Regions from separate parts of the Zhenhengia sp. genome, predicted to be linked through region 3. Evidence: riboswitches for the same ligand, from Rfam matches in the RefSeq annotation. Region 3 holds a riboswitch; each other region holds the start of a gene.

The links. Region 3 has a riboswitch for lysine ahead of ACLTBU_RS12005 (YfcC family protein). Riboswitches for the same ligand answer to the same signal wherever they lie in the genome.
Region 1: another riboswitch for lysine. It lies ahead of ACLTBU_RS11430 (aspartate-semialdehyde dehydrogenase); the one in region 3 lies ahead of ACLTBU_RS12005 (YfcC family protein).
Region 2: another riboswitch for lysine. It lies ahead of ACLTBU_RS06770 (Na+/H+ antiporter NhaC family protein); the one in region 3 lies ahead of ACLTBU_RS12005 (YfcC family protein).

What each region holds. Positions count from the first base shown of each region.
Region 1 is NZ_JBKVCH010000009.1:151,407-161,846, reverse strand. Features, by position in the region: gene abc-f (ribosomal protection-like ABC-F family protein) at 1-215, opposite strand, end outside; gene dinB (DNA polymerase IV) at 530-1,618, opposite strand; gene ACLTBU_RS11445 (ATP-binding protein) at 1,647-2,918, opposite strand; gene ACLTBU_RS11440 (beta-L-arabinofuranosidase domain-containing protein) at 3,099-6,581, opposite strand; gene ACLTBU_RS11435 (small, acid-soluble spore protein, alpha/beta type) at 6,858-7,058, opposite strand; lysine riboswitch at 7,295-7,477, shown strand; gene ACLTBU_RS11430 (aspartate-semialdehyde dehydrogenase) at 7,582-8,580, shown strand; gene dapA (4-hydroxy-tetrahydrodipicolinate synthase) at 8,602-9,480, shown strand; gene dapB (4-hydroxy-tetrahydrodipicolinate reductase) at 9,507-10,265, shown strand; gene ACLTBU_RS11415 (hypothetical protein) at 10,315-10,440, opposite strand, start outside.
Region 2 is NZ_JBKVCH010000004.1:243,041-253,480, forward strand. Features, by position in the region: gene mscL (large-conductance mechanosensitive channel protein MscL) at 1-454, opposite strand, end outside; gene ACLTBU_RS06760 (ArsR/SmtB family transcription factor) at 638-1,006, shown strand; gene ACLTBU_RS06765 (4Fe-4S binding protein) at 1,009-1,773, shown strand; gene ACLTBU_RS06770 (Na+/H+ antiporter NhaC family protein) at 1,925-3,472, opposite strand; lysine riboswitch at 3,606-3,782, opposite strand; gene ACLTBU_RS06775 (NAD(P)-dependent oxidoreductase) at 3,902-5,140, opposite strand; gene ACLTBU_RS06780 (ABC transporter substrate-binding protein) at 5,347-6,402, opposite strand; gene ACLTBU_RS06785 (hypothetical protein) at 6,633-6,986, opposite strand; gene ACLTBU_RS06790 (RluA family pseudouridine synthase) at 7,070-8,005, opposite strand; gene ACLTBU_RS06795 (DUF4440 domain-containing protein) at 8,390-8,764, opposite strand; gene ACLTBU_RS06800 (erythromycin esterase family protein) at 8,962-10,149, opposite strand; gene ACLTBU_RS06805 (helix-turn-helix domain-containing protein) at 10,272-10,440, opposite strand, start outside.
Region 3 is NZ_JBKVCH010000010.1:98,037-108,476, forward strand. Features, by position in the region: gene ACLTBU_RS11965 (hypothetical protein) at 1-802, shown strand, start outside; gene ACLTBU_RS11970 (hypothetical protein) at 815-1,861, shown strand; gene ACLTBU_RS11975 (DUF5412 domain-containing protein) at 2,061-2,426, shown strand; gene ACLTBU_RS11980 (helix-turn-helix domain-containing protein) at 2,858-3,310, shown strand; gene ACLTBU_RS11985 (MFS transporter) at 3,477-4,646, shown strand; gene ACLTBU_RS11990 (ArsR/SmtB family transcription factor) at 4,679-4,960, shown strand; gene ACLTBU_RS11995 (MATE family efflux transporter) at 5,174-6,529, shown strand; gene ACLTBU_RS12000 (arsenate reductase ArsC) at 6,616-7,032, shown strand; lysine riboswitch at 7,128-7,307, shown strand; gene ACLTBU_RS12005 (YfcC family protein) at 7,443-8,870, shown strand; gene ACLTBU_RS12010 (M20 family metallopeptidase) at 8,892-10,016, shown strand.

The sequences.
Region 1 (10,440 bases), on a different contig from region 3:
AAAGGGAAGTAGTCAAAAGTCACAGAGCTTACAATATTTCCTTTATACTCATATTTACCTTGCAGTAAATTTAAAAGCGTTGTTTTGCCTCTGCCATTACGTCCGATAAAGCCTAGTTTCCAATCGGTATCAATTGTAAAGGATGTATTTTCAAATATATTTTCATAATGTGTATCATAACTAAAGGTTAGGTTGGTTATATTAATAACAGACATTCTATTTCTCTCCCTTCAATATAAAAAATAAGCCCCAAGAAAGTTCTCTTTCTCAGGGCTTATTTTGCTACATATGAAAATATAGCAAAGCCTAGGCATAGAATAGGTTATGCTATACCTGCTTTTATCCGTAAGCTGATAGTAGATGAACTCTCTTGCTAATGCACGACAAATAAACATATCCTAGATATGTTCCTTGAGCTCTATAAAAGCTTATCATGCATTTTAATAAAATTAGCAAGCAAAGTTCTCCACTTTATCAACTCCTTTAATCTAATAATTTTATTATAATATACTCTATTGGCCTGTCAACCCTACTTAAGCGTATCTAAATACTCAAACAGAGAAATATTTTCACCCTTTCTCGCTTCCTTGTCTACAAGATGAGATAAAGTAATCCCCAAGAGGCGTACTTTTTGCTCCGGTTCTTCCACTTTACTCACAAGCATATGCACATATGTCATAATCTCATCTACCTCTGAAATAGGATAAGGCGTCATCATACTACGTGTGATCTGAGTAAAGTCACTAAATTTAACTTTTATGGTAACATTTTTACCCCAGACCGCCCTTTTCTTAACTCTCATACTCACTTCTTGTGCTAGCTCTTTTAAATAGTTTTCAGCCTCTACACCTATGAGATTCACATCTTCATTAAAGGTATTTTCTGCACCTATAGACTTACGAATACGGGAATTTTCTACTCCCCTATTATCTATACCGCGGGCAAAATCATAGAGCATATATCCCCTTTTCTTAAAGACACTTACCAAATAGTCTAGCTCTAGCTTTCTTAAATCTCTCCCATAATGCACACCTATTCGCCTTAGCTCTTCTTCTGTTACCTTACCTACTAGAAAAAATTTATTAATAGGGAGAGCATCTAAAAAGTCTTGGGCTTTTTCTGGTGTAATGACTGTAAGTCCATTGGGTTTTTTATAGTCTGAAGCAATTTTAGCAAGAAACTTATTGTAAGATACACCTGCTGAGCCCGTTAAATTCAACTCCTCATAGATAGCCTTTTTGATTTCTTTAGCAATCTGGGTAGCTGAAGGTATACCCTTTTTATTTTCTGTTACATCTAAAAAGGCCTCATCTAAAGATAGAAATTCTACCTGATCCGTATACCTTCTGAAAATCTCCCCAATTTGAGTTGAAACAGTCTTATAAACATCAAATCTCGGCTTTATAAAAATAGCCCTTGGACATAACTGCCTAGCTGTCCTAGCCGGCATAGCTGAGTGAATGCCAAACTTCCTTGCTTCATAAGAACAAGTTGCTACAACTCCCCTTGCATCTGGATTACCTCCTACAATAACAGGCTTGCCTCTAAGAGATGGGTTCTCTCTTGCTTCTACTTGGGCATAGAAAGCATCCATATCTATATGTATAATTTTACGCATACTCCATCTCCTTCTACCTAGAACTATTCTATATTTGCTGGCCTTCTAGGTAATCTACGAACTGTTTAGCCGTTCTGCCTGATTTACCATTATGCCACATTTCCCACTTCAGTGCTTCCTTTTTTAAAATTTCTTCTTCTATATCTAGTCCTCGTTGCTTAACCAATCCATTTACAATAGCTAAATACTCTAGTTGATTAGGTGAGCTAAATCCTATACGCATGCCAAAACGATCTGAAAGAGACATCTTTTCTTCAACTGTATCTTTACCATGAAGTTCATTGTCACTTATCTTTTCTTCTATAAGATGTCTACGATTAGAGGTAGCATAAATAACAACATGGCTCGGTTTAGTCTCTACTCCACCTTCTAATATAGTTTTAAGTGCTGTATAAGTTTCTTCCTTATCCTCAAAGGCTAAATCATCTATAAAAATAATAAAGTAATAAGGTTTATCTTTAATTTCATTAATCAATTCTTTAAGCTGCATAAGCTGGTCTTTTTTCATCTCAATAAGTCTTAACCTCGTATGGGATGAAAAGTAATTTAGTACTGCTTTAACCATAGAAGATTTACCTGTCCCTCTAGCTCCATAAAGGAGTAAGTTATTAGCTGGATAGCCTTTTAAGAACGCCTCTGTATTACGAAGTAAATCTTGCTTCTGTATATGATAACCAATGAGATCATCCATGGTAATAGAATCTGGCACATCTATTCCTTTAATCTCCTTACGTCCTTTGCCAAACGCCCATATGAAAGCTTTATATTTAGCAAAAATGCCACAACCTTTATTTCTATAGAAATCCAGAAGCTGGTCAGACTTCTCATCCCATCCTGCATGACCTAACACTATCTGTTCTTCTTCTGATTCATTTTCCCATTCTAAAAGATTATGAATAATCTCTTTTTCCAGCTCACACTTTGCTTTATGACACATATATTCCTTTAAAACCACAGCTTTAACCTCTCCTATAATCTGCAAGGCAGCTAATTCTCCTCTTAATGCCTCCACCATGGAAATACTAAGTTCCTTTTGCCTCTCTATATGTAAATTGATTAAATTCTGCCCGTATAAAATCTCATCTAAAATATATGCTTTTAAAGATTTTCCCTGTGTTTTTTTATAAAAGTTATAGGTAAAACCATTATACAGTTTTATATTTTCTACTATAGACTTATTTTCATCTAATATATTTTCTACTAACTTTTCTAAATCTCTTATAACTTCTAGCTCTTGTATACTTTTAAAGATACAAAGCCTAGCCATTTGTAATTTTAACCCTAAAAGTTTTTGTTTCATCCCCATCACTTCTTTTCTTTTTATCTTATAGTAGCATACTCTTTTCTTATTTTGGAGTACTTACTTTAGCTGTATTCTATAAAAAAGTAAGAGGGTAGTCCTCTAAGGATTACTCTCTTACTTTTAAAAAATTTAAATATATTTTATAGAGTTTAAAAATAAGTCTATGAGAATAAATTATTAATTGCCAGCTACATTAGAAATCTTCTCTTCTACTTTTACATAAGTATGATAACGATAGTTATCAGCATTATACATTGGGTAGAAATCTAAGCCATTTGCTATAAGATGTGGAGGTTGGTCACTATCTGTTCCTGTTACAATTTCAACCGATTCTAAAAGATTTTCGCTTAATACCATATTGTACCAATTCATTGGTGTATATTCTTCCCTAGTATCTTTAGCTACCATAACAATTGGACCATACATTAACGATGCTACAGTATTACCATCAACTTTATCAGGTGTTTTATCTAAATGTAACGTATATGGCATATTGATTTCAACAATATCACCATCACTCCATGTACGATTAATTTCTACATATGTGCTAACTTCTGGTTTTAGACAGATAACATCGCCATTAACTTTTATCGTAAAGCCATCTGTTGCCCAATACGGAACACGCAGTTTCATTGTAAAATCTCCAGCTCCACCAATCGTTAATTTTGAATTCTCAGAAGGGAACGTAGTCTCTTGTTTTACAGTTATACCTTTTTCTTTCCATTCTACTGTAGTAGGAATATATAGGTTTACATATAGTGTATCCTCTGAATATGCATATACAGCTTCTTGATATTTAACATGATTTTCCATACCTGTTCCATTACAACATGTAAATCCGCCATAGTCAGAATCAAAATCTTTTCTTTGACCTGGGTCAATTGGAAGCATATAGGTTACGCCATTATGCATGTTCTCTGTTGTTTCTTTAGATTGTGAAGCAATAATTTGATTAATTAATGTTCTCTCATAATAGTCCATATAAGCAGCATTATCTGGATCATAGTTGTATAAATCCTTTGTCAACTTTAACATATTGTAAGCAGCACAAGTTTCGCAGTTTTCACCTCTGCCTGAATTTCCAAGGATATTGCTCCCTTGTTGATAAGGATCTTTAAAACGCTCCCCTGTCCCTACACCACCAATAGAATAAGAATAACGTGCTACAACCATATCCCAAAAGTTTCGAGCAATATGATAATACTTTGGATCTTGTGTAGCTGCATATTCATGGAGGGCACCTACAATTTGGGGAATATGTTGATTAGCATGCCTATTTTGGATATCATCTACATTATTTGATAGATTATTAAAAAACTTAGTATTATCAAACATTTGAGCGGCTTTTAAATATCGCTCATCTCTTGTAATTTCGTAAAGTTTTGTAAGTGATTCATTCATTCCACCATATTCCCCTGCAATATACATATCCCACATTTTTGAACGTTGCTCTGCCGTACATGCGTTTAATCGTTCATATATCCATCCCCCAAGATCTTTGGCAATTTCCAATGCTTCTTCATTACCACCATAGGTGTAGCAGTCTAAGAAACCTGCAAGTAATTTATGCATTGTATAATAAGGTGCCCAAATTGTTGCATAAGGTGTATATTGTTCTAATAAAGCAAATTGATCTGGAGAATATGCACTAATAAATCCAACACCCCATGTTTCTGGATCTTTACTCCATTTTTCTTGATTTGCATCAGTTGGTGTACAAGATGTCTTAAAGTCTTCTGGACTACCCTTAGATAATAATTGTAATTTTCGCATTTCTGTGATCATATAGTCCATTTTTTCTTTATATACTTCATCTCCTGTTGATGCATAAGCATGTGCCAGTGCTGACATAAAATGTCCTGTAGAATGTCCACGTAATAATCCTGTTGGTTCTTCCCATCCCGTTAATGGTTCTACACCTTTTGTATCTTGCCCAAAGGCAGTTCTAAAATTATAGAGCATTCTATCTGCATCCATCAGATTTAGATATTCTAAAGCACGCTCCATATTCTGAGAAAAGATGGTATCATTGCCATCTAGAGAGATATTAGAAAGATCAAATCCAGATGCAACTTTAATAGGTGTTTGGGCTGTTTTATCTGTAATAACCACGTTTGCAACTACACTCACTGAAGAATCTACAATGTTTCCTTTAATTTGCTTAACTCCAGTCTTTAAGAAATCTTCAGTAGTTAAATCTGCCTGCCATACTACTTTTTCAAGTCCTATAGTATTATCTTCATAATTTACCTTTATTCTATGAGGTAAAGTTGGTAAGATTCCCAAAGAAGTGTTAACTTTTACATCTGCTACTTCAACAATATCTAATTTTTCATAAACTGGATATACATTTGCAATAAATTCCTTTTCAAGAGCTGCTAATCCATAACTCATTTTCGCTGTTAATGTAACTAATTTGTAATTATCAATTGGCCTTGTTACTTTTCCATTATCAGAGATAATATGAGGTTCAGAGCTTTCCCATGAAATACTAGAACCTAATACGCCTTTTGTAGGTAATTGAAGATCTTTCGTTACAACATTCAAATTACCAAGAGTAATTGTATCTCCATCCTTCTCTACAATTTGCCTATCTGTTAGATGAGCCTTTACTTTTACCTCAAATGTTTTAGTGGCTATTTCTCCTCCAGATTGTATAGTTGCAGTTAAAGTAACTGTCTTATCTGCCTTTCCGGCCTTTGGCCTTGTTACTTTACCTAATGAGGATACAGTAATTGCATCACTTGTTTCCCATGTAATAGAAGTACCCATTTCTCCAGTTGTAGGCAGCACTAAGTCTTCTGTTACAGCTGAAATATCCCCAAGTGTTAATGAGTCTTTATCTCTCTCAACTTGTTCTTTATCTGGTATTTCTACTTGTTCTAAAACTTCCTCTTGACTCATGGAGTAATTATAAATTTTAAAATCAGCAATTTTACCTTCAAAAATGTCATTACCAAATTGACCATAACCGATATAATTTTGAGTACTGTTTTGTAGGGCAGAAAGATCAGTATCTGTAGCAATCGTATCAATTAATTTTCCGTCTTCATATAAAGACATACTCTTTTCAGATCCATCAAATGTAACCGTTGTATAGATCCAACGTCCAATATCAATGTTCTCTCCTTTTTCGGGCCCTTTTTCACCTGACCAACCAGTATTTGTAAGGGCACTAGTATAGCCTGTATGCCCCTCATTATATCCGTTTGCTAATAGATACATATAAGAAGTCGTACCGCTACCAATATCCCATATTCTCTGATAACTTGTTAGTTCCTCAGCATATGTCCAACAACTAATTGTTACATCCTCTAAGCCATTTAGTATACCGCTTGGCATCTCTATATAAGTATTTGTAGCGCTAGGGCTTCCTCCTTGCATGACAAAAGCAGTATAATCTTGCCCATATATAGTGACTTGTTCCGTTTCTACTTGGGATCCTGTTGGACGTACAACTCCTGCCTTTCCATTGTTACTCACATCATTCGCAATCGTTCCAGATTGCAATGACTTAAAATCATAATGTAGAATTAAGTTATTATCTACTGCTTTCTCTGAAGATGCTTGAGTCATTGGAGCTAAACTAATGACTATTCCTGCTGTAACTATTGTCACCAACAATGTGTGTTTAGTGTTAATAGCCTTCATTTTTTTCATCACTCACTCCCCCTATCTTTATTTAATACCTAAATCATATCAATATGCATGGATTCTCTCCATTCATTTTCTTGTGAAAATGTTTAGTTTTTTTTTAAATTTTTAGATGCATACTGATAAAAAGGGGTTATTTTATTATTTTATTGTGTTTTTTTATTTTCTCTTGTATATCTTAATAATTATTATGCTATACATAATAAAATAAGCTTCTTGTACGTTATGTTTTAGCATGATAACTTACAAGAAGCTTTACTTACAGAGCCCTTTCTTTAAATCCTATGCATTATTTTCTTTATTTTTTAATTCTCTTTTCTTTTTAGTCATAAGACCACCAATACGCCCTGTTTCTTTAGGTGTAAGGCTCTTCCATCCACCTTCTTGCACTTTATCTAAAAGACCTAATTCCTCTGCAATTTCAAGCTTCATCTTTTGGTCTGGTGATAAAGCATCAAATAATTTCTCTTTAGTGCTATCCATGTTTTTCATAGAATTACCTTCCTTTTTTTGTATTCATGTTCTACAGTATGGATAATTTATCTTAAAAATATACACCCTCACCCTACTTTTTCAGCTTTTATGCATTTTTTTAGTTTTCTAGCATATAATATGTGCATCATCAATCTTTTCATAATTTAAAATAGTATTTAATTGTTTGTAATATTGACACCCGTTATGCGTCATGTTATGATTAGACACAATTGAATAACATTAATCATTCATGTAGAGGCGCGATACTTATGAGTAGAATTTAGGATTCTTACAAGAGAAGTTGACTACTTTCAAAAGGAAGCATCGCCGAAGGGTAATGTGCTTGTACACTTTATTCCTGGGTGTATAGTGAATAGCTATACAACTGTCACCTTTTGCTATACAATAGGTGGTGTGCTACTGTGTTTAAGTGATTCTTGTAAATGAAGTTTACATCATCGTATTCACAGCCAGCTACCTATTAGCTGGCTTTTGTTATTTATTTTAAAATGTTAGGGAGGATCTCATCATTATGAAAAAAATTAATTTAGCGGTTGTAGGCGCAACTGGCATGGTAGGACGTACATTTTTAAAGGTTTTAGAAGAAAAGAATTTACCTATTGAGAATTTTTATGTTTTTGCTTCAGCTCGTTCAGCAGGCTCTACTCTTACTTTTAATGGTAAAGAATACACTGTTCTTGAACTTAATGAAAACAGCTTTAAAGATTATCAAATCGATATTGCTCTTTTCTCAGCAGGTGGTGGCACAAGCTTAAAATACGCTCCTATTGCAGCAGAAAGCGGATGTATTGTTATTGACAATAGTTCTGCATGGCGTATGGATCCTAATGTTCCTCTTGTTGTGCCTGAAGTAAATCCTGAAGATATTAGAAATCATCAAGGTATTATTGCAAATCCGAACTGCTCTACCATACAAGCTGTTGTTGCACTTAAACCTCTCCATGAATACTATGGTATTAAGAGAATAGTTTATACTACATTCCAAGCTGTATCAGGCGCTGGTATGGGTGGATGGAGTGATCTTGAAGAAGGACTTAAAGGCCAGGCCCCTAAAAAATTCCCTCATCCTATTGCAAACAACTGCTTACCTCATATTGATGTTTTCTTAGAAAACGGTTATACAAAAGAAGAAATGAAAATGGTTGAAGAAACTCGTAAAATCCTTCATGATGATACACTTCGTATTACAGCAACAACTGTTCGTGTTCCTGTATTTAACAGCCATAGTGAAAGTATTAACGTAGAACTTAATAAACCATTTGAAATAGATGAACTTATAAACAGACTATCTGCATCAGAAGGCATTATTGTTCAAGATGATTTAGCTAACAATATTTATCCTTTAGCTATTAATGCAACAGGTCATGATGAAGTCTTTGTTGGACGTATTCGTCGTGATGAAAGCCTTGAACATGGTATTAATCTCTGGGTTGTAGCTGATAATATTCGTAAAGGTGCTGCAAGTAATGCCGTACAAATCGCTGAATGGATTATTGCAAACATGATGTAAAAGTGAAAGGACTGATGATAAATGATTTTTAAAGGTGCAGGTGTAGCAATCGTTACACCATTTAATGAAAACGGAAGTATTAACTTTAATAAACTTAGAGAAATAATTGATTTTCAAATAGAAAATGGTACAGATTCTATCATTATCTGTGGTACAACTGGCGAAGCTTCTACTATGACAGATGAAGAACACCTTGAATGTATTAGAGTAGCTGTAGAACAAACTGCTGGTCGCGTACCTGTTATTGCTGGTACTGGTAGCAACGATACACATCATGGTATCACCCTTACAAAACGCGCTAAGGAACTTGGTGTGGATGCTACACTTCAAGTTACACCATACTACAACAAAACAACTCAAAGAGGACTTATCGAACACTTTAAAGCAATTGGTGAGGCTACTGACCTTCCTATGATTCTTTATAATGTACCATCTCGTACAGGTCTTAATATAACTCCTCAAACAGTATATGAGCTTTCAAAACTACCTTATGTTGTAGGGATTAAAGAGGCAAGTGGTAACCTTTCACAAGTAGCTCAAATTGCACGTCTATGTGGTCCTGACTTTGCTATTTACTCAGGTAACGATGACCAAATCATTCCTACACTTTCTCTTGGTGGTGTAGGCGTTATCTCTGTACTTTCAAACGTAGCACCAAAACAAACACATGATATGGTAGACCTTTACCTTAAAGGTGATACAAAAGAAGCACTTAAACTGCAATTAGACTATTTACCAGTAATTGATGCACTATTCTGTGAAGTAAATCCTATTCCAGTTAAAGCTGCTATGAATATGATGGGCTTTGAAGTAGGCCCTTGTAGATTACCACTTACAAATCTTGAATCAGCAAATGAAGAAAAAGTTACAGCTGTTCTTAAAGCAGCTGAACTTATTTAATATTTCTTACAGAAAGGGTGATGCACATGACCAATATCTTAATGCATGGCTGTAATGGTCGAATCGGTCAAGCAATCGTTCGTATCATTAAAGACCATCCAAACTTAAATCTAGTAGCCGGTGTAGACCCTAACCTTTCTATACCGAATACATTCCCTGTATTTGATCATATTAGTGCTTGTAATGTGCCTGTTGATGTAATCGTAGACTTCTCTACTGCTTCAGCGGTTAGACCACTTCTTGAACATGCTATAACTAAGAAAATCCCTGTCGTTGTATGTACAACAGGACTTTCTGATGAAGATATCGAATTTGTTCACGAAGCAAGTAAGCATATTCCTGTATTCTTCTCAGCTAATATGTCACTTGGTGTAAATTTACTCATTACACTTGCTAAACGTGCTACTGAAGTACTAGCTGATAGTGGTTTTGATATTGAAATTATTGAAAAACATCACAATCAGAAAGTAGATGCACCAAGCGGTACAGCTCTTGCTATTGCAGATGCTATTACAGGTACACTAGATGAAAAATACGCACTTCGTTACGACCGTTCAGGCGTACGTGAAAAACGTCCTAAAAATGAGATTGGTATACACGCTATACGTGGTGGTACAATCGTAGGAGAGCATGATATCCTCTTCGCTGGAAACGATGAAGTCATCACCTTATCTCACTCTGCAGCTTCAAAAGAAGTTTTTGCTGTAGGTGCTCTTAAAGCAGCTGCCTTCCTTCACGGCAAAGCAGCAGGACTTTATAATATGGAACATCTTTTAGACAGTTAATAAAAGTGGCTATTGCTTGGTGCAATAGCCACTTTTATTATACTTCATATTATTTATTTTCTACTTTTATTTCATTCTTTACTTCTTCATTAGCTTGAATATCTTCTTCTAGCATAGAAGCAAGTTTACCAACAAAAATGAGCACTGAAGGTACAATACTCATAATTAAACTTGC
Region 2 (10,440 bases), on a different contig from region 3:
CATTTATTAAAGCTTCTTCCTTATTTTCTCGCTGTTCTTTAAGTAAATCCCTAATTTCTCTTAATAATAATTCTTCAGCAGATACTTTAGGTTCTTCCTTAATCTCTTCTTTTATTTCATCTTCCTTTTGTTGTTTCATTTTATTAGCCATTCTTGTGATGAACTTAATTGTAATAAAGATTGAAAAAGCTATAATTAAAAAGTCAAATACATTCTGTAAAAATGAACCATAGTTTATTATAATAGGTTCTAATCCCTCTCTTGGTGGATCCACAACCCATTTCCAGTTAGTAAAACTTACTCTTCCGGTTAATAAACTAAATACTGGCATAATCATGTCATTAACTAATGATGTTACAATTTTTCCAAATGCACCCCCAATGACAACCCCTATTGCCATATCGACTACATTTCCTTTCATTGCAAATGCTTTGAATTCCTTTAATATATTCATTCTATCACCTTTCTTTTATATTCTCTTTATTACTTATAACATACTTTCATCTTTAATCAAATATCTTTAATTGAAGTATCAATATTCATTTAATATTGAACCCGATTTTCTTTACCAATGTTGAATAATAAAAAACTTCAAATTATAATAGTCAATATCTATCGACCATTATAGGAGCTCCATATGCATAAAACAGACTTTGAAAAACAACGTATATTATTCCAAGAAAAATTTATCAAATGCCAACCTGCACTTTCAGCTATAGGAGATGAAACTAGACAGCTTATTATTAAAACTTTAATTGAGCACTGTGGCGAAGGTGGCATTCGTGTTGGTGAAATACAAAAGAGTACAAATATCTCTCGTACAACAGTTTCACATCATCTAAAAATTTTAATGAATGCTGGCATTATTAATGTCCATCAATGTGGCACAATGAACTTTTACTTTCTTGACCCCAAAAGTAGTAGCTTAAAACTAGTCACTGAATTTTGGAAAGAAGCAGAGCAAATAGCTCAACTATGCCCTATAACAAAAAAGGAGGCAACTTAAGCATGAATCTTTATCAAATTTATTTCAGCCCTACAGGCGGCACAAAAAAAGTTGCAGATATTATGAGTAAAACATGGAATTGTCCTAAGATAGAAATCGATTTATCTAACCCAGATATAGATTTTTCCCAGTTTACCTTCTCTACTGATGATCTTTGTATTGTATCTGTTCCTTGCTTTGGTGGACGTGTTCCAGCTGTATCTTTATCTCGCATTAATCAGATGACAGGTGGAAATGCACAGACCATTATAGTAGTAACTTACGGTAATCGTGCCTATGAAGATACCTTAATTGAACTTACAAATACTTTAAAAGCCAGAAGCTTCCACTGTATTGCTGCAATTGCTGCTGTTACAGAACACTCTATTATGCATCAATTTGGTGAAGGACGACCAAATGCTGATGATGAGAGCGAACTCATTAGATTTACAGATAGAATTAGAAAAAAGCTTGAGCAAAACTGTAATTTAAAAGAAATTCAAGTCCCTGGTAATACTTCATATAGAGTCTATAAAGGACTTCCTTTAAAACCGAAAGCAAATAAAAAATGTAGCAAATGTGGATTATGTGCTACAAACTGTCCTACTCAAGCTATTTCTAAAGCTAATCCCTCATCCATCAATAAATCTAAATGTATTTCCTGTATGCGCTGTACTTCTCTTTGCCCACAGCACGCTCGTAATCTTAATAAATTAGCCTTATTGATTGCATCAAAGAAGATGCAAAAAGTATGTGCTACTCCTAAGTCAAATGAACTTTTCCTTTAGATAGCTAGGTGTAGTGGTTGATACGCTCTCCTCTTCTAATCTACTATCATAGTCTTATCAATACATATTTTTTGTAGCAATAAAAAAGAGAGCCTAAGCTCTCTTTTTCATTTATATCCTTATATAAGTATTAAATTCTACTCTATTTATTTTACCCTTGGTGTTTTTTACTTATTTTATTTAATACAACAAGTGTACCTAGTAATAATACAATTGAGCTACCAAGTGTAATCCATACATTGGCTGTAACACCAGCAATAAGATAACCTATGAAACAACATCCTGCTACTACTAAAGTATATGGAATCTGTGAGGATACGTGATCAATGTGATTACATCCTGCTCCAGTGGATGAAAGAATAGTTGTATCTGAAATCGGTGAACAGTGATCTCCAAATACTGCTCCAGCGAGTGTTGCTGCAAGTGTTGCCGTGAGAAGCTCTGGTGCTACTGCTGCACAAATCATTGTTACAATTGGAATAAGGATTCCAAATGTTCCCCAAGATGTTCCCATCGCGAAAGCAAGTCCACCTGCTACAAGGAATACAATAGCTGGTATAATTGCTGGTGGCATATTAGATGCTGCTACTAAACCACCTACAAATTCTCCTGTATTTAAAAGTTCCCTACATACACCACTGATTGTCCATGCTAGTGTTAGAATAATGAAGGCACCTACCATTGATTTTACACCAATGCCTATACCATCCATAAATTCTTTAAATGTAATAACTTTACGTGGTACAAAAAGAAGGAATGCTACGATAAGTGCACCAAATCCTGCAAGTGCAAGAGCACTACCTGCATCTGTATTTCCAAAGCCTTCTGCTATGGTCATCCCCCCTTCAAAGTATCCACCTACATAAAGCATAGAAAATACTGCAAAGATAATAAGAGCAAGAATAGGAATAATTAAATCATATACTTTCCCTTTAGAAGAAATTTTCACTCTAGAAAGCTCATCCTCTTCGCCTTCTGAAGCTGCCATCCCTTTATGCTCCTTACCTTCTCTAGCTGCTTTTTCAAATTTGGCCATTGGGCCAAACTCAATATTTGTTACACAAAGTACAATAACCATAATTAAAGTTAAAATAGCATAAAGGTTATATGGGATAGTTGCCATGAAAGTTTCCATCCCATTAAGAGGTACCCCGTTTACATCTAATCCACTCATTTGTGAAACAACTGAAGCTGCCCATGATGAAATCGGTGCTATAATACAAATTGGTGCTGCTGTAGCATCAATAATATAAGCAAGTTTAGCTCTTGAAATTTGATGTTTATCTGCTACCGGTCTCATAACTGTACCAATTGTTAAACAGTTAAAATAGTCATCTATAAAGATCAGGCCACCTAATAATGCTGTACCAAATTGTGCGCCTCTTTTTGATTTAATTTTATTTCCTGCCCAATCTCCATAAGCTTTGGAACCACCTGCCATTGTAATAACAGCAACAAGTGCACCTAAGAATCCTAAGAATAAAATGATTGATGCATTAGCCCCTAATTTCTCAGCCATTAATGTAAAAGTTACATCTACAGCCTTAACTATACCACCACCAGTATTAAAAGCATAAATAAGTGTTCCTGATAAAATTCCTACGATTAATGAAGAAATAACCTCTTTTGTCATTAACGCTAACGCGATCGCTATAATTGGTGGTAAAATTGATAACCACCCAATATCAATTGCCTCCATATTTATCTCCCTTCAATTTCTTGTAATGTATTTAATTCAAATAAAAAAGTCTTGAGCAAATCACTCAAGACTTTTTTATCTCCGATTAGTAAATACCCAAACACTGGTTATTACTCTCATTTAACAAATAGACTTTCGTGATAGCTCCCCACAAATTAAATTTGTGACAGTGTTATGTATCTTCTACATAACCCCAACGTTATAGTATTAAAGCATTAACTATACGCTTCGGCGACTTCTCCTTTTTGTTTGCTTCAACGTGCTTAACTCCACAAACATACTCTTAGATATCGCAACCTCTATCTACTTTTTATTTAATTGTTATTTCTTTTCATACTATATACTATAAAATTAATCTTGTAAAGTACAATTTTTACATAAACTCGTATAATATGACATTTTTTTGCTAGTACTATCTTCTATTTAAGCTTATTTACCTTTATTTTTTATGTATGTTTCAATACTTTCAGCAACCACCTTTGAATGTGCTACTGCTTCTACAACAGTTCTTGCCCCAAGAACAACATCACCTGATGCAAATACACCTTCTCTTGTTGTATGCCCTGTTTCATCTGCTTTTAATAAGCCTATTGTATTTGTCTCTAGCCCTCTAGTATTCATAACAATATTATTTTTAGGAGACTGACTTACAGCTACTATGATTGAATCACATTCATATAACTTTTCTGTTCCTTCAAGATAAGTTAATGTTTCCACTCCATTTTCATCAATTTCACTCTTTGTATCTACATAAATAATGCCTTCATCTATTAATTCAACCGGCTGCTTAAGATACTCAAATTGTACACCATCTTTAATGGCTCCATCTCTTTCAGCCTTTGTACAAGTCATTGTTTCAGGTACACTTCTATAAATGATATGAACTTCATCTGCACCATTTCTCTTTGCTGTTCTTGCTGCATCCATAGCAACATCTCCTGCACCTATTACACAAACTTTACGCCCAAGATCATAGACATGAGGTGCTTTTAAATAGTCAATTGCATAATGAACATGTCCTAGTGTCTCTCCTTTAATATCTAGCGTTCTAGGATTCCATACACCTGTCCCTATGAAAATAGCTTCATAGCCATCATTAAAAAGTTTCTCTAAGGTTACAACAGGTCCTATTACAATATTGGGACGTATCTTAACACCTAATTCTTTAAGCTTTTTCTCATATTTATCTATCAAACTATTTGATAATCTATATTCAGGAATGCCGTATCTAAGTACGCCACCTATTTTTTCATGTGCCTCAAATATTGTCACTTTATAACCTTTAAGTGCTAATATAAAGGCTATTGTAATACCTGCTGGCCCTCCACCTATAATTGCAACTCTTTCCTTTTCTTTCTTCGGAACTTCAAATTGAACATGGTCTAAGTAATAATTTGAAACATACTCTTCTATACTGCAAAATTCTACAGGATCATCTTTAATCCCTCTTATACAGTTTCCTACACATTGACTCTCATGTGGACATACAATGGCACAGACAACAGACAGTGGATTATTCTCAAATAATATTTTCCCTGCTTCTATAAGCTTTTGCTCTTTAAATAATTGAATAACTTCTGGAACTGAAGTTGAAATTGGGCAATGACTCTTACATTTAGGCTTTTTACATAAATAACATCTTTCTGATTCTAATAATAACTTTTCCATCTCTGACTTTTACCTTCTTTTTATTCAAATCTACTTTTCACTTACATAACTATTATTTTTACTAATAAATAATAGTTATCCTATAATTGCCATTTTATTATACCATGGGTTATTTATTTTTCAAACTTTGTTTTATAATAAGACCAAAAATATCCTAGAACCTAATCATTGATGATTAGGCTCTAGGATATTTCCCTTTTATAGTATTATTCACTTACCTTAATTTCTGTCCATATACCATCATACATTTTCTTCACATCAAGTGAGAACGGTACATATAATTCACTTAAGTCCATCATTTCCTTTGTCATATAAGCATTAGGATTATTTCTCACATGTTCTGGTTGCTCAAGTCTTGCTTCTTTATTAGGTGTAGTGTATCCAATTTCATCAGCTATTCTTAATGCACTTTCTTTATCACTAACGAAATTAATAAACTTCTCAGCTCCCTCAACATTTTTGGCATTAGCAGGGATACATAAGCTATCAATCCAGAAGTTTACTCCTTCTTTTGGTATCGTATACACTAGGTTTGGATACTCATCTTGAAGATTGAGTCCTTCTCCAGACCAAATCATATTGAGTGCAGTCTCTCCTGTAGCTATCATGGATGTTCCATTATCAACGCCATAGATAGGATCTACTAATTTTCTTTGTTCTAATAATAGTTGCTTAGCTTCTTCAAGCTCTCCAGGATTCTCTGAGTTCAGTGAATAACCTAGCTTCTTTAAAGCTGCTCCAATGGTATCTCTATAGGTATCAAACATGAAAACCTTATTTTTGTACTTCTCATCCCATAGAATATCCCAACTGTCTACTTCTTCTGTTACCACATTCTTATCATAAATAATACCTATTGTCCCAAACATATAGGGCACTGAATATTTATTACCTGGGTCTATCTCTAAGTTTAAATACTCTTCATCCATCTGAGCTATATTAGGTATATTCTCCTTGTTAAGCTCCTGAAGAAGCCCTCCATCAATCATTTTTGGCATTAAGGCATCTGAAACTAAAATGACATCATATTGAGCATTACTCTCCGCAATTTTTAGATACATTGTATCCATATCATCAAAAGTACTCATTTTTACCTTTATGCCATATTCTTCTTCAAATTGTTTTAAGGTTTCTTTATCTATATTTTCCCCGTAATTAAAGAAGGTAATAGATTCTGAACTCTGGCCACTACATCCTACCAATAATATAGCTGCTACGAGCACAGAACCTGCTAAACTTAGTAATTTCATTAATTTACTCATATTGATTATTTATCCTTTCATTTATGTTTCCTATATTAAAGTAGGTCTTTCTTATAGTACTTTATAGTCTAACTTGATTATTATAATATATCTTGCTTAATACGAAAAGGATAATTTTTATCACTTAGTTATTTTTCTCTTCATTTTCCAGTATGATAGTTCTTTTCATACAAAAAATCCTAGAGCATCTCTCAATTTATGCCCCAGGACTCAATTGTACTTTTCAGATTTTAGTAAGGCGAATAAGGATATGAAGGGGCATAGTATGGATATGGTGGAGCATAATATGGATATGGTAATAATGTTAATGCTAACAAATTAGCAAGTAAATAATTTCTGCGGTTAAATCTTCTATATCTTGTAGGATTCCCATATTGCCTCTGGGCACTATATTCATTCCCACTTCCTCCAACCATTACGTCCTCACCAACAAGAACATTAACCTTATCTGGCTCTACACTTTCAATAATACCGTCAACTTCACTTCCATCTTTCATTTTTAATATAACATGATAAGACATCATTTGTTTACATTGATTATATAGACTCTGTACATTTGTACTATTATTTGCTTCTAATCTCAATTTTTACCAACTCCTTTCTATACTATAATATTAATTTATAAACAAAATGTTCTATTTCAAAACAAAAACCTTCAATTATCCTATTACAACTTAGCGACTAAATCACATGATTCATTACTTGATCTTTGCATCAGTATTGCCATATCCTTAGGAAGAGGTGCTGTTATCCTCTTATACTCTCCAGTAATTGGATGGTAAAAAGAACATGATGCGGCATGTAATGCCTGTCTTGTTAACATATGATTACTTTCATTGTATAAAAAATCTCCAAGAAGAGGGTGCCCAATAGAAGCCATATGAACACGTATCTGATGGGTGCGCCCCGTCTCTAATTGTAATGCGACAACTGATACTGCCTTTCCTTCTACTTGAAGCTCTTCAAGCTTACAATAATGCGTTATTGCATGCTTGCCTTCTTTTTCATCTATTTTCCGTTTAATAATCGTTCCTTCCTCTCGCCCAATAGGTAGATCAATCGTTCCTTCTTCTTTTGTAATCCCTTCTACAAAAGCTACGTAGGTCCTGCTTAATCCCCTCTCTTTCATTCTCTTTGATAAGATACTTGCACTTATCAAGTTCTTTGCAAGAATCGTTACCCCTGTGGTATCTCGGTCTAATCGATTAATACATCGAAATATATAAGGTTTATTCTGTTGCTGATAATAGTGTACAACACCATTGGCCAAGGTATTATTATAATTATTAACAGATGGATGAATAGGCATATCATAGGGTTTATTTAATACCAAGATATCTTCATCTTCATATAAAATATCTAACTGCAATTCCTTTGGAACAATATTTTCAGAAGATCCCTGCTCTGTTAAACATATCTCTAAGATATCTCCTGTGTTTAAGATTTCATTTACACCTGCCCAAGTACCATTTTTCTGAATCCCTGTTTTTGTTTTCTTTAATTCTATAATAACTGCTCTTGAATATTCCTTCTCCTTTAAAAACATACTAATACATTTACCATTATGTTGCTCTTCTATCTTATATTGTATCCTTCTTGTCATCTGTTTTCCCTACTCTTTTCATTCTAGTTGAAGTATAATCATTTAATGCTTTTATTATAGCATAAGCTTGAAATAACCTACCTCAAATACCTCACTCGTTAGCCCTAACGTAATTCTTTGCCTAGTCATTAAACAGCGTTCTTTATTCTTCTACATCCAAACTCACGTTTAAAAGTTTGTAAACTTCATTTTGAAAAAAATAAAAAAAGACACTCCATCCTCCAAGAAGTAGCGTCTTTTCTAAATAGTTATTCATTCCAATAACTCTAAAATAAAACAAACGTCTCATTTTAGAAATGCTTAGTAGTTAACAGATCCTAAGTATTTTTTATATAGTTATAGTATACATCCTTAGTAGAATTTTACCCCCACTATATCAAATATTTATTCATTTATTTTTGTTCCTTGATGAAAAATCATCTTCCATTGTAGGTCTTGGTTTCTCCATATAGAGCTTCGTAAAGAATATTTCTTGGTTTCCATACTATATTTAACAAGCATATAAGTTGCTAAAATACATTCTTTACTAATCCATTTTATTTTAAAATCTAATATCCTCCAATTATCCACTTCTAAATTTATTTGAGTATCTATTACTTTATCTTTATCATAAATATATATATTGCCTGAACTACAGAATTCTACAAATTCTCCATCTAGTAGTTCTTCTAGTTGCTGCTTTGAACATCGTACTTCAGGATTAAGTAGTCTTTCTTCTAATGTGAGTATAAGTTCTTCTACTTCTATACCATCATTCATATTAATCCCTCTCTTCTATCACTTATTTAGGTTACGGTTCGCCGTGCTAATTGCATATGTGACCTTTTATATGTAAAGCACTGTTGCAAACATATCACTACCATATAACACTACTCTAAGTCCTATTTCAATCAAAAGATTAACGATTTTATTGATTTAATCCTCCACTACTAACTTTGCATTAGGCTCATACCTCTTTATTTTTCTGTGATTATTTTAGTGGGGGTTGCATCTGCTACAAATATCATACTATCGTAAAGTACAGCAGGTGGTTGAAACATTCGGTAACTTGGAGGAAGAAGACGCATAAACCAAGAATAACCTTCTCCAAGAGTACCCATATAGGTGTATTGCGAAATCAGTTCATATAGCTCTGAATTCTCAGGTATATCTGCAAAATCTAACCAACAAATATCTAACCCAGCCATTTTTGCTGTTTTAGCCAATGGATTATGGGAGTAAAATACTTGATTTGTACGCTTTGTAGAGGAGTTGGTTGGCATATTACAACGAGTTCTATAAAAATCTGTGCCTATTACATAGTAATCATTGTCTATTTCACTTGAAAGCAACTTGCCCATAGAATCAAAGCTACCCCATTTAGCTACATGACTGTTATGCCCCGTAACAAAGATACGTTCGCAACCCCTCTGTTGCTCTTGCTGTAAGATCCATTGGACATTCTCAGCCATGAATCTATCTCTTAATGTACTGCCCTCTGTGTCTGTTATGACTTGAAGTTCACAATATTGCAATAGCATATCTGCAAAATGTATTGCTTGAGCAGAATCTTTCTTACTCTTAAGTTCATTTTTAATTTGTGTTATGATTTCTATTCGAGTCGGGTAATCAAATTCACTATTCCAGTCTTCACCATCCATAAGTTGTTGTAAAATCTTAGTATCTATTCCCTGTTCCTTGCAGGCTTCATTTAAGAATTGAAAATTATATGCATATCTTTGCATATCAAAACCATAGAAACGCAAATCTAAATCATCCGAGACATTGTCATTATACTGTCGCATATACGAAATAAGCTCAGCCATCTCATCTGTGCGGTATATGTCAAAACCAATAGCTGCCGCTGCCTCTTGAGCAGTTCCTTCGCCACCATGTATGTATCGATTTACTTGCTCACAGCCACCATAGTCGCCCTCAAGCACAAATGCTCTTACGCCATAATTTTCCACCATCTGCTTGAATACATCAAGCTTAAGCTGTTGGAATTCTACATTACCATGTGTAGCCTCTCCCAAAGCTATTATTTTTGCATTTTCTGGTACGGTTATATCTTCCACCGACTGTGCATATTTCACAAACTCTTCTGGATTTGCATTTTCTCCTGTACTAAAACCACCGAAGTGCATAAATATAAGTACTATCAAAACTATTACTCCTAATAGTCCAAACACTATACACCATATCTTAGAATGTTTTGTTCTTTTTTTCATAAATGATATTTCCTCTTATATTTGATATAAATTTCCCTACGTCACGCCTATCATATTTATTGCACTTCGTGTAATAGTTCTTCAGCAGAAATTTCGAATAATTTGGCAAGTGCAATTAAATTAGAGGTGCTTGGGTCAGATGTTCCATTCTCCCATTTGGATACTGCTTGCCTGCTTACACCTATTGCCTCTGCAACAAACTCTTGAGTCATATTACAGTCTGAT
Region 3 (10,440 bases):
GGATGCAAAAAATATAGAGGTTGGAAGATTTTTGAAGGCCTTACCTATACAAAGTAGCCATATTTATTGGATTAGGATGGGATGTGGCGTAGTAACTTATACCCTTCCATTTGTACTTTATGCCATAGGGATTGTAGTACTTCGATTTTCTCATAGTAGTTGGCTCAATGATATGTATAGCATAAGTATATGGCAAGATAGCCTTTTAGAGATAGAGTCCGTACAGTATATCGTATTAATGCTTCTGATGAACTATTTGATTATGACGTTAGTTTATCTCATGTTATTACTGATGCAGTACCTAATTAGTAATCGTATATTTGCTATCGTTGTTACAGCGATTGCCATGATTCTACCAACATATTTTAACCTTATGATAGATTTTAGGTACCAAGTAGATACTTATCTCACTTTACCAGTAGTATATGGCATGATGGATTCAGTCACAGGTAACCAAGTAAGAAATGGTGAGGGGGTTAACATTCATTTTATAGGAAATACAGGTATAAAGGTTTGTTTACTACTTCTAGCTATTGGCGTTGCTCTTGTATTAGGGTGGCTGAGTAGTAAATATTTTACGGTAGAAGACCAAAGTAAACTGATTCCTAAACGTTTATGTCGCAAGATATTTATTGCAGTAGGTACAATAAGTATGGCACTATTACCTCAATTTTATGTTTCAGGATTTGGTATGTTTTCTGAAGTGAATTTAGGAATCCATTTAGGATCTATAGTGATTCTAGGGATAGTAGGTTATATCCTAATGTATCAAGTTGCTAGGATTGGATGTAAAGAGAAATAGGAGGTGATTAAGATGAAGAAATTTGCATGGATTTTATTAGGGAGTATTTTATTGACAGGGTGCAGTACTTACCAAGAAGTAAGTATGATGACTACATACAGTGAGGAAGAGCCATCTAGTATGTATGGAAAAGAGGAAGCTGAGGATGTAGGGAGTCAGGCGTATTATGTAGTTGAGGATACTATTCTTAATCAGACAAAAAGAGTAGCTGATGAGTTTAATAAAAAATATAATGACTATTATTATGAGTTCGATTCAAGTGGGCGTGCATTACAGATAGATTGGGAATTCTTTCAGGAAAATAATTTAAAGCCAGAGGATAGTGAATGGGCAGAGAAATTAGATGAAGTATTTCCTGGGATTCAAGACTTTATGAAAAAGGTCGGAGCAGAAGAGAGCAATAGAAATCCTCAGCACATAGTGATTAATAATGCTGCCATAAGAATTAAACCTGCTCACTTATATAAGGATGTTGAGGGAAGAAGCTATAATTATAGTTCTTATATGGACATTGAAAATGAACCACTGACGTTAGTGGATGAGTACTTTAAACAGTTAGCAGAAGTCGTACCAAAGGATAAGTTTGTTGTATATACGCCTTATGTTATGGGACAAACAAAGTTGTTACGTTTTTCTACACCATCACTTAATAATAGAAGTTATATGACGTTATACGATGAACAGGGAAAAGTGGATGCCACTTATTATGAAGAGAAGGCAGTGGGTTATCAGCTCTTTATAGAAGATGATCAGATTCAAAAAGTAAGGGTCATTTTCAATAAGATTAAAGATGAGGAGATCGATTTGTCCTATTTTGAACCTCTACTGAGCTGGTGTAAAAATGAATGGAATATGGAAGCAAGCGAATTAGAAGAGGTTAATGCCTTAGTTGAACAGGTTATACAGGGCAAAAAGGGAAGTAAAAAAGGAAGCTTTGGAAATTATGAGTATAGCTATAAAGCCAAGCAGAATAATAGGTTTAGGTATAGTGCAATAGATCAGTCTGAATATAAAGAGATGTCAATTGAATTTGTGATAGAACCTAAGTCAAATAGATAGGCTTATAGAAAAGGGAAGGGATTTAAAACCTTCCCTTTTATTTTGGAATAGAGTAATAATCATTTATAAAGAAAGGAAAGAATTTGTTCAAAATAAGAATAGATTCCTTTAGGGTACATGGAGCTTCGGAGACATGTTATACTAATAGTAAACAAATAGATATCTTATTGGTGATAGAAATGAAAGGCAGGGGGAAGATATGAGTCTTAGTAACCGATTTAGGGAAGTATGTTTAGTTATTTTGATTCTTATTTGTGTGCTTGCTTACGGTATTTACTGGGCATTTTTTGATGTGCAACGTATAAAAGGGCAAGAGTTGTTAGGAAGCTATTTATCTCCAGGGCAAACCTATGAAGTGACAACCTATTTAAATAATGGTGGTGCAACCGTTGATTATGCTGTATTAGGGGTTGTGACAAATCAAGAAAGTAGAATAAGCAAAAATATTTATTGGCAATATCATTGTCAAACAGCAACGGTTGAGTGGTTGGATGATAGAACTGTTAAAATAAATGACATAGTGTTAGATGTAGAAAAAGATACTTATGATTATAGACGTGAATAATACAACTAACCAAATAGTTAATCTTTGGATTGAGATAGCACTTTTAGTAGATGCTATCTTTTTTTGATTATATTTACTAGTGGTGGTGAGGTAGTATGGAGATATGAAAGGAGTGACAGTCCGCTTATAGATACTAAAAATATAACCAAGCTCTTTATTAATGATTGGGTCATTTCTGTACAAGATAGGGAAATGATTATTGGTGATTAGGATTAAATAGTAAAATGATAAATATTTAAATAAACTTATTAGAGTGTTAAAATAATTGTAAAATAGATATTTACTTGCTGCCATTTATTATACATAGCAAATAGTATTGAGATGTTAAGTTTAGTTGACAAAATTCCAACTTTACTTGGTAGAAAGTAGTTGATATGTGAGGTATACTACACACAAGTGAACTTAGACTCATTGAAAGGCTGGTGATTATAATGTCATTAGGTGATAAATTACTAGATTTGCGTAAAAAAGCTGGATTATCTCAAGAAGATGTTGCAGATCGATTAGGGGTATCTAGACAAACTGTGAGCAAGTGGGAAACTGACCAAACAGTTCCAGAATTAATTAAAGTAAAATTGTTAAGTCAACTCTATAATGTAAGTTATGACTACCTTATAAGTGGAAGTAATCTTAGCGGCGATATTACAAGCATAGAAATGATAGTTGATGAAATTGACTGGACAAGTGCGTGGAGTAAAAAATATCCTATTTTAGCTACTTATCAAGGTATAGAAGGAATACAGCCTTATTGCCAACAAATCTGCAATTTTTATGACCATTTTAAAAACATGTTCAATCTCAATGATGAGGATACAGTTTTAATTTTAAAAGATATGCTATATCAAAAGTTTAAATCCGAGAACAAGAAAAATAAAATCAAATAAATTAAAGTTAATGAACCCAATAGGAATTTTGTCCATGAAAATAGCCCCTTCAGTTGAAGAGGCTATTTTTATACTTAAGACAATAAAATTAGATTGACTGGCTAAATAAAAATATATATATTAAAGATACTTAATGAATGAAAGAAATCAATATAGAGGAGAAAGTATGCTTACTACATTATTAATTATTATTTATATAGCCTTTATTAGTCTGGGGCTCCCGGATGCTATTTTAGGATCGGCATGGCCAATGATTTATCAAGATTTTAATGTACCTGTATCAGCAGCTGGTTTATCTACAATGATTGTTTCGGGAGGAACGATTATATCAAGCTTCTTTAGTGCAAAGCTCATTAGAAGATTTGGAACGGGTATCGTAACAACTGCCAGCGTATTTTTAACAGCAGCAGGGCTACTTGGTATATACTTTTCACCAAGTTTTCTTTGGATTTGTATACTTGGCATTCCAATGGGAATAGGAGCAGGTGCTGTAGATTCTGCATTAAATAACTTTGTTGCGCTGCATTATGAAGCAAAGCATATGAACTGGCTTCATTGTTTTTGGGGAATAGGGGCTACAGCAGGACCATTCATTATGTCCCTGTTTCTCTTAAAAGAAAATGGCTGGAGAATAGGTTATGCTACAATTGGGATTATTCAGGCTGTTTTAGTGATAGGGCTAGTTGTTTCATTGCCTTTGTGGAAGAAGTTTGAAACCCATACAAATGAAGAGGAAGCTACTAAGAGTGATATAAATATTCGTGCTTTACTTAAAATACAAGGAGCGAAACCAGCACTTGTGGCCTTTTTTTGTTACTGCGCAGTTGAGCTAACGACAGGGTTATGGGCAAGTTCTTATTTGGTTATAAGTAAAGGCATCCCGGCAGAAAAAGCTGCAAAATGGGCAGCGCTTTTTTACTTAGGTATTACAGTGGGTAGACTTGTAGCAGGATTCTTAGCCATGTATTTTAATAATAAGAAAATGATTAGAATAGGGCAAATAATCTGTATCTGCGGAGCTCTATTATTGATTATACCTTACTCAAGTTACTTGCAATTAGCAGGTCTGATATTGGTTGGCCTAGGTTGCGCGCCTATTTATCCGGCGATGCTCCATGAGACACCTAATAGATTTGGAAAGGAAATATCTCAGGGGATAATGGGTATTCAAATGGCAACAGCTTATGTAGGCAGTACTTTGATGCCACCATTATTTGGGATGATCGCAAAGGCTACTACTTTCAATTTACTACCTTACTTTTTAGTCGTTTTAGTGCTTATTATGTTCGTAACTTCAGAAAGAGTGAGCAAAGTATGTAAAGATAAAATGGTATAAGAATATATGCAAAATGTAATAGAGGTGAAGGAATGAAGTATCCATATCGTGAATATGTGAGTGTATTTAAAGCACTAGCAGATGAAACAAGGCTTAAGATTATTCAAATGCTTTCAAGTGGAGAACTTTGTGCATGCAATATTTTAGAAGAATTCAATATTACTCAACCTACATTGTCATACCATATGAAGATTTTAACGGAGTGTGGGCTTGTAAAAGGAGTCAAGGAAGGTTCATGGATGAAATATACCATAAACAATGAGAGGTTAGAAATCGTTAAAGATATTTATGAAGATGTCAATAAAAATAGGTAGGGTATCAGGTAGGTATCCTACCTATTTTTATTTTTTTACAATTAAAATGCGAACTCGAGCATATAAAATACAATAGAGAACATATTGACAGTTATCTATATGCGTGATAAGTTTGCTATAGAGCGTTATCCATATAAGCTCAGGCTTACGACTCTATAGACCTAGTATTTTAGCATTTAAGTCTATAAAAACATAAAGAAATAGGGAGATAAAATGAAAAAGACAGATTTAACAAAGGGCAATGTATTAAGGGTGCTTACAGCACTTGCATTACCTATTATGGGGGGATCCTTATTACAATTTGCATATAACTTAGTAGATATGTTGTGGGTAGGAAGATTAGGAACAGATGCTGTTGCTAGTATTGGTTCTTCAAGCTTCTTTATAGGACTAGGCTACTCTATTAATGCAATGGTGGTTATTGGCGGAGGAATAAAAGTAGCCCATGCAGTGGGCAAGAAAAATGAGTATGAAACTAAGGCCTATATGAATGCAAGTCTCGTACTAAATGGTCTATTAGGTTTGCTTTATGCAGTGCTACTCCTTTATGCAGGAAAAAGTTTTATTAGCTTTTTACAACTTGGGAATGTAGAGGTTGAACAGAATGCTTATCTTTATTTAGCATATAGTGCCCCCATGCTATTTTTTGCATTTTTTAATTTACTATTTATAAGGCTTTTAGGGAGCTTTGGAAATAATAAAGAAGCTTTTAAGATTAGTGCCATAGGTATTATAATGAATATTATTTTAGATCCTATCTTGATATATACATTTAAAATGGGAGTTTTAGGGGCTGCTGTTGCAACGCTTATTGCAAATGTTACTATGTTTTTCTTATTCTTGTACAAGGGGAGAAGCATTTTATTTTTTGATAAAACAATCGGGATAGAGTATGAAAAAGTTGTTGAGATTATGAAGCTAGGATTTCCTATGTCCTTCCAAAGGATACTTTTCACTTTCGTGAATATTATACTAGCTCGAATGATAGCTATATTTGGATCGGATGCTCTAGCAGCTCAAAAAATTGGTCTACAAATTGAATCTGTAACTTATATGGTAATAGGTGGACTAAATGGAGCTGTAGCCAGCTTTACAGGTCAAAATTTTGGAGCTAAGAAGTATGAGAGAATCCATGAGGGCTATGCCACAGCCATTAAAATAGGAGGGGCGTACGCTCTAGCAACGACCATGATTTTTTTAATTATTCCAGGACCCATTGTAAAACTTTTTATTCATGAACTTACAACGATAGAAATAGCAAGCAATTATTTACGTATTATTGCTTTTTCACAAATATTTAGTGCTCTTGAAATGATTACGAATGGTCTGTTTACAGGGATAGGAATACCTAAAGTATCAGCTAAGATTAGCATTCTATTTACTGTATTACGTATTCCGATGGCCCTTTTATTTATACAGCTTTTTGGGATAAATGGTATATGGTGGAGCATTACACTCTCTAGTTTATTAAAAGGTGTAGTGGCTTATTTATACTATAAGCTAAAAGTGCAGAAACAATATAGATGTGATGAAGGAGATGAAAAGGTATTTAAGGGGTATAATGCCTAGAAAGGATAAGGTTATGTAAGAGTCTTGACCTTATTAAAATGGCAAATAACAGGAGACTAGTTTGGCAAAAAGGAGAGTATAAACGAATGAATAAATTAAAGGTGGCTTTTATATGTGTACATAATTCTTGTAGATCTCAAATGGCGGAGGCTTTAGGAAAACATTTCGCCTTGGATGTATTTGAAAGTTATTCAGCAGGAACAGAGCTAAGACCAGAAATTAATCAAGATGCTGTAAGAATTATCAAGGACTTATATGGGATTGATATGAATAAAACGCAAAAGAGTAAACTCTTAAAAGACATTCCAGAAGTAGATGTGGTGATAACAATGGGATGTAATGTAGCTTGCCCATCACTACCATGTAAACATAGAGAAGATTGGGGACTTGAGGACCCATCAGGAAAGGCTGATGAAGAGTTTATCAAGACAGCTAGGCTTATAGAAGAAAAGATAATGGAGCTTAGAGAGCGTATTGCTCTGTTTAGTGTCAATAGTTTATAGAAAAATTGGTAAAAAGTGCTAAAGATAGTTATTATTAAAAGATATGTTTACAAATATAAAATTTTAATATATAATGGGTTCAACAAAAATAGAATAAAAAAGATAGAGGTTGCGGGATTTAAAAGTAAGTTTGTGGAGTTTGAGCAAACAGTGAAACAAACCTAAAGGAAAGACCGCCGAAACCTATAGCTGAAAGCTTTAAGGCTATAGAGTTGGGGTTATGTAGAATATGCATAACACTGTCATAAAGTTATTTATGATGAGCTATCACGATAGATATATTTTATTATTTTTAAATTGGGTTATAAGTAGAGTTCGATTAAAAATATATTATTAGATAAAAAGTCTTGAGTGATGAGCTTCACTCAAGACTTTTTTTATGGACTAATATAAGATAGGAAGTGAGAAGAATGAATCGAACAAAATCAAATAAAGAAGTCGCCCAAAAAAGAGGTGGAGGATTTAAAGTACCACATACGCTGGTAATTATAAGTGCAATCATATTACTTGTTGCAGTGGCTACATACTTAGTACCAGGTGGTGCTTATGAAAAAATAGTAAATGAAGCAGGCAAAACAGTAGTTGTAGATGGTTCATTTAAGTATGTAGAGAGCAAGCCACAAGGTGTATTTGATGTTTTACAAGCGCCTATTCAAGGGATTATAGAAGGTGCTGAAATTATAGCATTTTTATTTATAGTAGGTGGTGCTTTTAATATTATTACAAAAACAAAGGCAATAGACTTTGGTATAATGCGTATCGTAAATGTATTTAAAGGGAAAGAAATTTTCATTATCCCAATTATATTTTTTATGTTTTCTTTAGGCGGGGCAGTATTTGGTATGACAGAAGAGGCTATACCTTTTATTGCAATGATGATCCCCCTTACTTTAGTATTAGGGTACGATAGTATAGTAGCAGTGGCTATTACATACTTAGCATGTAATACAGGATTTGCAGCAGCCATGCTTAACCCGTTTAATGTAGGTATTGCTCAGTCCATAGCAGAAATACCAATGTATTCAGGAATAGAGTATAGAACGCTTATATGGCTTGTATCAACACTAGTAGCCATAGGATTTATTATGATTTATGCTAATAAAATCAAGAAAAATCCTAAATTAAGCCCTGTTTATGAAAGTGATCAGAAAAAGCGTCAAAACTTAACAGATTTTGAAAGTCAAGATGATCAGTTCTTGTTATCTCATAAAATCATCCTTTTATTAATTGCACTATGTATGGGTACCATTGTATGGGGCGTATTAGCTAAGGGGTTCTGGATTCCACAAATTGCAGCAGTATTTTTAGTAACAGGATTATTAGCCGGGATAGTAGGAAAGTTAAGTTTAGATGAAATGGCAGATGCTTTTATACTAGGTGCAAAAGACATGATAGGTGCTGCAATTATGCTAGGTTTTGCAAGAAGTATCGTCATACTCGCTGAAAATGCTGGGATCATAGATACTATCTTATTCCACTTAGCACAAGTTCTAGGAAGTATCTCAGGAATGCTTGCATCTTATTTAATGTTACCAGTACAAATGTTTATCAATTTCTTCATTAGTTCAGGTTCAGGACAAGCAGCATTAACAATGCCAATACTTGCACCATTAGGAGATTTAATAGGCATATCGCGTCAGTTAACTGTATTAATATTCCAGTTAGGGGATGGCTTCTCAAATGCAATGTTCCCAACATCAGGAATACTTATAGCTTGCATAGGTGTTGCAGGTATTCCTTATGCGAAATGGCTCAAATGGATACTTCCATTACAAGGTATACTATTTGCATTAGGGATAGCCTTTATCACAATAGCTCAGGTTATTGGATGGAGCTAATGACACAAAGGAGAAATTTATATGAAAGAAATATTATTTAACGAAGGACAAAAAATAAAAGATAGATTAGCAGAGCTTAGTGAATATATATATCATAATCCAGAACTAGGAAATCAAGAGTTTAAAGCAGTAGAAATATTAACTTCATTTTTAGAAGAGCATCACTTTACTGTAGAAAGAGAATTTTTAAATATAAAAACAGCCTTTAGAGCAACTTTTGATAGTAAAAAAGAAGGACCAACAATAGGGTACTTATGCGAATATGATGCTTTACCAGAAATAGGCCATGGGTGTGGTCATAATATGATAGGTCCAATGTCAGCGGGAGCAGGCGTTCTTTTAAGTAAAATATTAGATGAAGTTGGAGGCCGTATCATCGTATATGGTACTCCAGCTGAAGAAACGGATGGCGCCAAAGTTATATTGGCTGAAAATGGTGTATTTGATGAATTAGATGTAGCTATGATGGCTCATCCAGCAAGTGAAACCATTAGAAGCGGAGATACCATAGCACTTTATCCCTTACAATTTACATATAAAGGGAAAACAGCTCATGCAGCAGCCAGTCCTCATGAAGGAATAAATGCTTTAAATAGTGTGATTCAGTTGTTTAATGGGATAGATGCCCTCCGTCAACACGTTACACCTGATGTTAGAATGCATGGGATCATAACAAGTGGTGGTGTAGCAGCAAATATAGTACCAGACGAAGCTGTTGCTCAGTTTTATTTTAGAGCAGCAACAAAAGAAACATTAGAAGATGTAGTAGAAAAGGTTAAAAAAATAGCAGAAGGGGCAGCTCTTATGACAGGAGCAACCCTTAGTATGGAAAGGTATGAATTGCCTTATGATAACTTAGTAACCAATGAAAATTTATCAGAGGCATTTAACGAAAACTTAAGAATGCTTGGTATCACAGAAATTAAAGAGAAAAAATCTGCTGGATCAAGTGATATAGGTAATGTAAGTCATATTACACCAACAATTCATCCTTATATAGGTATTTCAGATTGTTATATAACAGGACATAGTAGAGCATTAGCAGATGCTACCATAACACCACTTGGTCATGAAAGGCTATTAGTTGGAACATTAGCCTTAGCCTATACAGGATATGATGTTTTAATGAAAAAGGTAAACTTATAATAAAGTATATAAAATATAACTTTATACAATAAAAGCCAACCTAAGTACGCCTTCCCCCCTGGAAATACGGGCGAGACTTAGGTTGGCTTTTAAGTTGTGGCAAGATTTTTGACATAAGGGATTAAGCAGGTGTTCAATAGGCAAGGCGGCTATACATACTAAGAAGTGAGGAGGTAGTACGTAGCGTTGGTGTGCGTTGTCAGGGCCTATAGGTGAAAGGGATGCCACTACATGTATCACTGCAAGTTCCTGAGATGGCTAACCTAAGCTGGGTATGACCTTTTGGCTTGTTAGTAGGTTAAGACTTATATGCAATTGAACGTGGCTTAATCAAGAATTGTCAAGCGTGTTTCTCTTCTACGGAGTTGCCACCACTAAGTAGAAGGACCTAAGAAAAAGTTTAGTATTTTTAGGGGGGGAGCTA